DNA from 2 places in the Rossellomorea sp. y25 genome. Region 2 is predicted to be linked to the other one. Evidence: riboswitches for the same ligand, from Rfam matches in the RefSeq annotation. Region 2 holds a riboswitch; the other holds the start of a gene.

Region 1 (4,147 bases), 500 kb from region 2:
AAATATATCTGCCAGTATCGGGATATGTCTGCCATGTGACACAAACTAATAAATTTCGCCGAATCAATTAGAAATGCCACTCATCAAAAAGAGACCAACACCCATAAAGTGTTGGTCTCTTTGATCTTATCTTATTCGCCTAACGCTTCTGCTTTTAATGCTTCAGCTTTGTTTGTACGCTCCCAAGGAAGATCAATATCGTTACGGCCGAAGTGTCCGTAAGCAGCTGTTTGCTTGTAGATCGGACGACGAAGGTCCAGCATTTTGATGATGCCAGCAGGACGAAGGTCAAAGTTGTTGCGGACAACATCAATCAATACGTCTTCTGATACTTTACCCGTTCCGAATGTGTCGATTGAAATAGATACCGGTTGAGCAACACCGATTGCATACGCTAATTGAACTTCACATTTTTCAGCTAAACCAGCTGCTACAATGTTCTTCGCTACGAAACGTGCTGCATATGCCGCTGAACGGTCCACTTTCGTTGCATCCTTACCAGAGAATGCACCGCCACCATGACGAGCATATCCGCCGTATGTGTCAACGATGATTTTACGTCCTGTTAAACCTGCATCACCTTGTGGTCCACCGATAACGAAACGACCTGTCGGGTTGATGAAATATTTTGTTTGCTCATCGATCAGTTCTTTCGGTACAACCGGATCGATGACATATTCCTTCAAGTTACGCTGGATTTGCTCAAGCGTTACTTCAGGGTGATGTTGAGTAGAGATAACGATCGTGTCGATTCGAACCGGCTTGTCGTTTTCATCATATTCAACTGTTACTTGCGTTTTTCCATCAGGACGTAAGTAAGGAAGAATTTCTTCTTTACGAACTTCCGTTAAGCGACGGGAAATTTTGTGAGCAAGGGAAATAGGAAGAGGCATAAGCTCTTTCGTTTCATTACAAGCGAATCCAAACATTAACCCTTGGTCACCTGCTCCGATTGCATCGATCTCCTCATCCGTCATTTGTCCTTCACGGGCTTCAAGTGCCTGGTCTACCCCTTGAGCGATATCAGCAGATTGCTCATCGATGGATGTCAATACTGCACATGTTTCAGCGTCAAAGCCGTATTTCGCACGAGTGTAGCCAATTTCACGGATTGTTTCGCGAACGATTTTCGGAATATCGACATACGTACTAGTTGTAATTTCACCTGCAACAAGTACAAGACCCGTTGTAACAGACGTTTCACATGCTACACGAGCATTAGGGTCATTGGTAAGAATTGCATCAAGAATTGAATCAGAAATTTGGTCACAAATTTTATCTGGATGTCCTTCGGTTACGGACTCAGATGTAAACAGACGACGTTTAGTTGACATCAAGGTTCCTCCTTAAGCTATTTGTTAGACTTTGATCTAACAAAACATTAAACAGATACGGTACTCATTCCCTAAGTAGTATGAAGTAAACATGGTTTTTTTATAAAAAAATCATGAATTATGTGCATTTGATCCTCTATAAACAGAAAAAACCCTTCCTCATGATTAAAGCAATAGAGGAAAGGTTTCAGATCATAGCCGCGCCTTTTCTCTCTTATCGTTCAAGGTTCATAGACCTTGCCTCAGTTTAGCACCTTCGCTTAATCGGATCGTTTCAAAGTATAAGATCCATTCACTATTTAGCAGGTTGCTGGGTTTCATAGGGTCTGCTCCCTCCACCAGCTCAGGATAAGAGTATCCGTTCAAGGAACAATGATAACGTTTAGGACTAGAGGTGTCAACTTTTTTTCGAGTGACAGGTTTAACCAATCTTTTAGCCTCTTTTTATGACTTCAACCTATTTTTCTTCATTAAAATAACCTAATGGGGTAATGAGGCTAAACATTTAGATTTTTTCTTCATATATATAAGAAGAAACAAGCTGTATTTGGACGAAAAATGTGACAAAATGAAGACACATTATAAAATTAAATAAATAGTATAGACTAATAGCTTGATTGTGTTATACTATTTTTGTGAAGTAAGCGATGCCATTAAATAAATTTATATAAAGGAAGGGTTCTAATGAATTCAGTGAGCATGTCTAATGAATTAACAGAATTACTTAACGGTCAAAATATTCAGGAACAATTATCTGTTTCCCAACTAGTTGAAAAAGTCCTTCAACGCAATGAAGGCGTTTTAACATCATCAGGTGCAGTCAGAGCAGAAACTGGTAAATACACAGGACGCTCTCCTAAGGATAAATTTATTGTTGAAGAACCATCCACGAAGGATAAGATTGAGTGGGGTTCTGTCAATCAACCCATCTCTTCAGAATCATTCGATAAACTATATACAAAAGTGATCAATTACTTAAAAGAAAAAGAAGAAGTGTTCTCATTCCAAGGGTTCGCAGGTGCAGACCCAAAACATAGACTGCCGATTCAGGTTATCAACGAATTTGCTTGGCATAATCTTTTCGCTCATCAATTATTCATTCGCCCGACAGAAGAAGAGCTAAAGGGTCACCAATCAGAATTCACAATCGTTTCTGCTCCGAACTTCAAGGCGGATCCCGAAGTTGACGGAACTCATTCTGAAACATTTATCATTGTATCATTCGAAAGAAGAATTGTCCTGATTGGTGGTACTGAGTATGCAGGTGAAATGAAGAAATCGATTTTCTCTGTCATGAACTACGTGCTTCCTGAATCCGATATCCTTTCCATGCACTGCTCTTCAAACGTGGGACGCGAAGGCGATGTGGCATTGTTCTTCGGTTTATCCGGAACTGGAAAAACGACTTTATCCGCAGACCCTAACCGCCGTTTGATCGGCGATGATGAACACGGTTGGTCTCCAAACGGTGTTTTCAATATCGAAGGCGGCTGCTACGCTAAATGTATCGGTCTGACACGTGAGAAAGAGCCACAAATCTTCGATGCCATCCGTTTCGGTTCTGTCCTTGAAAATGTTGTCCTTGATGACAATTCCCGCATCCCGGATTATGAGGATAACACATTAACTGAAAACACTCGTGCTGCATACCCTCTTCAAGCGATGGAAAACATCGTTGAACCAAGTGTTGCAGGACATCCAAATACAATCGTATTCTTAACGGCAGATGCATTCGGGGTATTACCTCCAATCAGCAAACTGACGAAAGAACAAGCAATGTACCACTTCTTAAGTGGATATACATCGAAGCTTGCAGGTACGGAGCGTGGGATCACTTCACCACAAGCAACGTTCTCAACATGCTTTGGCTCACCATTCCTGCCACTTCCTGCAACTCGTTATGCCGAGATGCTTGGGAAGAAAATCGATGAGCACAATGCACAGGTATTCTTAGTGAACACCGGGTGGACTGGTGGAGAATACGGTGTTGGTAACCGCATGAAGTTATCTTACACTCGTGCTATGGTTCAAGCAGCTCTTGAAGGCGAACTGACTCACGTTGAAACAGAAACGGACGACATCTTCGGTCTGAACATCCCTGTTCACGTTCCTGGTGTTCCTGACGAAGTGCTGCAACCAAAAAGAACATGGTCCAATGAAGCAGCATATGAAGTGAAAGCAAAAGAACTAGCCCACAAATTCAACGAGAACTTCAAGAAATTCTCAAACGTACCATCTGAAATCGAACTTAAAGGCGGTCCATCCGTTAAATAGTCTACTATACAAAGGTCCGTCCCTCATTCTTGAGGGACGGACCTTTGTTATGGTTATAATCCTTTTTTACGGCCGGTGATTCTGTTAAATAAAAAGACTACAATGGCAATAACGAGTAAGATATGGATGATGGCTCCTCCGATTTTAAAGATCAATCCGAGCAACCAAAGGACTAAAAGAATTCCAATAATGGTCCAAAGCATGAGTTTCCCTCCTAATAACTGTGATTGATGCTAAGATTCCCTATTTCCATAAATTTAAAACCATACATGGTATTTCACATATAAAAATATACAACCATTAGTAACTTCTGTTAGTCACGCTGAATTTACTCAATAAAATTCTTGCTCTCATTAAATTTTCCTAAAAATAATACTTTACTAAATATTTCTAATTTTGTATGATAATGATTAAAATTCACGGAGGGGAATCAAGATGATCAGACAACTTACAGAACAGGATCATGATATTTGTCAGCAACTCATTCAGCAGCAGCCGGCTGAAAATTTGTTTATTATCGGGGACATTGAAGCCTTTGG
Region 2 (4,147 bases):
TTGGTAAAGTTAATAAGCCATGCATGGGGACAAATCTGTTGGATGTCATGACAAATTTCCATTAGGACCGGAATGGTGCGCAAGGCCTTGAATATACCGCCTGCTCCATTGGTTTCCTGACCGATGACACCATGACTTAACGGTATCCGTTCATCTTTTTCCCTGGCTGAGAGGCCGCCCACCCTGATTTGTGTTGTCACAAAGTCAGCGCCAATTAAGGCATCCCTGCGGTTAAGGGTCCATTCCAATTCAATAGGCACACCTGCTTTTTGGATCATTCGACGAGCAAATTGCCCGATAATCTCAAGCTTCTCTTTCCCTGCTTCGATGTCTACAAGCGTTATGTCCGTGACAGGAAAAGATTTGTATCGGTGGATGAACCCCTCGATAATTTCTGGTGTATAGCTTGATCCGCCTCCGATTATGACCACCTTTAATGACATTCTGTCGAGCTCCCTTCATTTTGAAAGCGATTTCTATTTTCTATAATGTATCATACAAATTTTCACTCGTCTATATATTGTAATGACAAATATAAATATTATGACTATTTTTTATTTAATTGTAATAACAAATTATTTTTATGATAAAATGATTAGGAATAGAGAATTGCACGTGGATGTGTTATAACAAATATAGGAAGAAAGTGGAAGGGAGAAACAGAATGAAAGAGACACAAGAAGCAAAGGCCCTGCATTCGCATGTAAAAGAAGAAATCATCCACATGATTAAAAATAAAGAATATGCGCCGAATACAAAACTGCCGACAGAGGCGGAGTTTTGCGAAAAGTTTAATGTCAGCCGTACGACGATCCGGACGGCGCTCCAGCAGCTGACACTTGAAGGTTACGTGTATCGTGAGCAAGGAAGAGGAACCTTTGTCGCAGAAGAGAAAGTCAGTCAAATCCTGTCCTCGACGATCGACAACTACACAGAGCAACTGCGATTACAAGGTAAGAAACCTAAGATCAAGGTACTGAGCATGAATGTCATCCCGGCAGAATCCACAGTGGAAAAAGCGTTGGAATTGAAGAATGGAGATCCCGTCAATCGGTTAGAGAGGATCCGATATTCAGACGGGCTGCCCCTGCAATATGAGGTGGCCTATCTGCCCTGGTACAAGACGCCAGGCCTTGATAAAGACGAATGTGAAAGATCTCTTTACAAGCTCCTGGAAACACAGTTTGAGATAAAAATTAAAAAAACCATCGAAACCATCGAGCTATTTTTAGCAGATGAGCGAGTGGCAGGGAAGCTTGAGGTACCAGAGGGGACACCTTGCTTTATGATCGAAACGACAGCTTATGTAGAGGATGGATCCGTGATCGAATTTTCCAAAGCGATCTTCAGAGGAGATAAAGCGAGCTTTCTTGTAGAAAGAACCTATTAGAAAAAAGGGGATGGGGGATTATGAGGAACGTGATCGTCAATGCAGATGACTTTGGTTTATGCCGGGGAGTGAACTATGGCATCGTTGATAGTCACCGGTTTGGAATTGTCAACTCAACAACGATGCTTGTCAATATGCCCGGGACTCTGCATGCGTTGGAATTGGCGAAGGTTTTTCCTGAATTAAAGGTTGGGATCCATTTAACACTGACATGCGGGAGACCGGTTTCGGCCGGGGTACCATCACTACAGGATGAAAGAGGCTTTTTCCGTTACACCAGCAGGATTTTTGAAGAAAAAGAAATCAATGTGGATGAGGTTGAAATGGAGTGGGAGGCTCAGGTGGATAAATTTCTATCATTCGGTCTGCCCCTTTCTCATATTGACAGTCATCATCATGTTCATAGCTTTCGACCACTGATCCCGGTGGTGAAGAGATTGTCAGAGCGCTTTGGGGTACCGGTCCGGAATGTTTTTGGTGATAAGGGTGGCGAAATGGATGTGTTAACCGATCGGTTCTCGATGGACTTTTATGGGGACGGAGTGTCGGTTGAAGGATTGAAGAGGATTTTGGACAGCAGGGATGGAGGTGAGACGCTTGAGATTATGTGTCATCCGGCTTATGTTGATTCCTATTTGAAGATGAATTCTTCTTATTGTGAGCAGCGGTTGAGGGAGTTGGATGTGTTGACAGTGATTAAGGAGTGGACGTTTTAGTTTTCGTTTGGTTGTTTGAGAGATTAGAATATTTGTAGTGAGTTGTTATGACAAATGATCGGGGTGCTGCTATTGAAGGTAGTGCCTTTTTGTATTGGTAATGGAGGTTAGTCCCAATTGGAGGTGGAAAGGAATGTTTTTGGATAATATGTATGGTTTTTGAGTCTTTGAGATGGTGTAAAGGCAGGATATTAACTGAAATCGATGTGAGATACATGGATTGATAGGGTGCGAGGAGTTTTATTATCGACATTCCCCCTTTTATTATCAACTTTAGGAATATATTATTAACTGTAAAAAAGTGGATATATTCCACCCCAAGATCAAACCCTAGTCCAACAACACAAAAAAACCTTCCCTAGTACAACAATAAAGATAACGCTTACATAAAAACAACTGTAAAATTCCCTATTGACTTCCATTCCCATACCCAGTATTATCCTCTATAAGATTAAAAAATTAGAAAATTACATACTTTCAATTATCCAGAGTGACCGAGGGATCAGGCCCTACGACGTCCGGCAACCTCCAGTATTGGAACGGTGCCAATTCCTGCAGAATGATTTCATTCTGAGAGATAAGTCGAGATAAACAGGCGATGCTTCTTTCAGTTGAAAGAGGCATTTTTTATTGGATGAAAAAAGGGGTGTGCACATTGATCGAGATTCGAAATCTAGTTAAAACCTACAGTACAAAAAAGCAAACGGTGGTCGGTGTCGATAACGTTTCCGTAAAAATCGAAAAGGGTGAGATTTTTGGAATCGTCGGATACAGTGGAGCGGGGAAGAGTTCACTCATTCGCTGCCTGAATTTATTAGAAACCCCTACATCAGGAGAAATCATCATTGACGGACAGGATTTCACGAAACTCACGTCCAAACAATTAAGACTCGCCCGTCAAAAAACGAGCATGATCTTTCAACATTTTCACTTGATCAAATCCAAAACGGTGTTTGACAATCTGGCTTTTGCCTTGAAAGCGGCTAGTGTACCTAAAGCGAAAATCAAGCCCAGAGTCGTCGAGCTCCTTGAGATGGTCGGTCTATCGGACAAAGCAGATGCGTACCCGGCCCAGCTCAGCGGAGGACAAAAGCAAAGAGTCGGGATTGCGAGAGCCCTTGCGAATAACCCATCGGTTTTACTTTGCGACGAAGCGACCTCGGCACTCGATCCGAATACAACGAAATCAATCTTGAAACTATTGAAAAAGATTAATAAAGAACTAGGTTTGACCATCGTCCTCATCACCCACGAGATGGAAGTGGTGAAAGAAATCTGTGACCGGATGGCCGTGATGCAGGACGGGAAAATCGTGGAGGAAGGGCCGGTTTACGACCTGTTTGCAGAACCTAAGCAGCCTTTAACGAAGCAATTCATTGAAACAATCCTTCAATTTGAACTACCGCCGCACCTCGTGGAATCAAGGAAAGGAAAACTGATCAAAATCCAATTCAAAGGATCGATCGCAGAGGAAAGCGTCGTATCGGAAGTGTTCCAGAAATACAAGGTGCGAGGCAATATCCTACACGGCAAGATCGAATACATTCAGGAAGTTCCACTCGGGATTTTTATCATGGAACTGATCGGCTCCCATGAAGAAATCGAAGCCGCGATCCGGTATATCACGTTGAAGACACAGAGCTTGGAGGTGCTTGAGAATGCTGCCTGATTCATTGACTGCAATTTTACCAGAATTGAATAAAGCCTTTTTTGAAACGGTCTATATGGTGGGGATTTCACTGGGAGTTGCGATTTTAGTGGGATTACCGCTCGGGATTCTTCTTTTCGTAACAGACAAAGGCTTGTTTTTACAAAATAGTTTGATCAAAAAGGTCGTTGGATTTGCCGTCAATATGGTGCGGTCGGTTCCGTTCATTATTCTATTAGTAGCACTCTTACCATTAACCAAACTATTGACCGGAACCACGATCGGACCGACGGCAGCATCCGTATCACTCTCTGTTGCGGGAATTCCATTTTTTGCGAGAATGGTAGAAACGTCATTGCGTGAGATTGATAAAGGTGTCATTGAAGCTTCGGT

Evidence for each region. A riboswitch is a leader RNA that binds a small molecule or an ion and turns the genes downstream of it on or off. The one in region 2 is predicted to bind S-adenosylmethionine.
Region 1: another riboswitch for S-adenosylmethionine. It lies ahead of metK (methionine adenosyltransferase); the one in region 2 lies ahead of AAEM60_RS20775 (methionine ABC transporter ATP-binding protein).

The regions. Positions count from the first base shown of each region.
Region 1 covers NZ_CP145886.1:3,652,538-3,656,684, forward strand. Annotated here, with positions in the region: gene metK (methionine adenosyltransferase) at 132-1,334, opposite strand; SAM riboswitch class I at 1,546-1,689, opposite strand; gene pckA (phosphoenolpyruvate carboxykinase (ATP)) at 2,019-3,608, shown strand; gene AAEM60_RS18395 (lmo0937 family membrane protein) at 3,662-3,811, opposite strand; gene AAEM60_RS18400 (GNAT family N-acetyltransferase) at 4,044-4,147, shown strand, end outside.
Region 2 covers NZ_CP145886.1:4,148,401-4,152,547, reverse strand. Annotated here, with positions in the region: gene AAEM60_RS20790 (6-phospho-beta-glucosidase) at 1-443, opposite strand, end outside; gene AAEM60_RS20785 (GntR family transcriptional regulator) at 665-1,390, shown strand; gene chbG (chitin disaccharide deacetylase) at 1,411-2,106, shown strand; SAM riboswitch class I at 2,585-2,690, shown strand; gene AAEM60_RS20775 (methionine ABC transporter ATP-binding protein) at 2,762-3,775, shown strand; gene AAEM60_RS20770 (methionine ABC transporter permease) at 3,765-4,147, shown strand, end outside.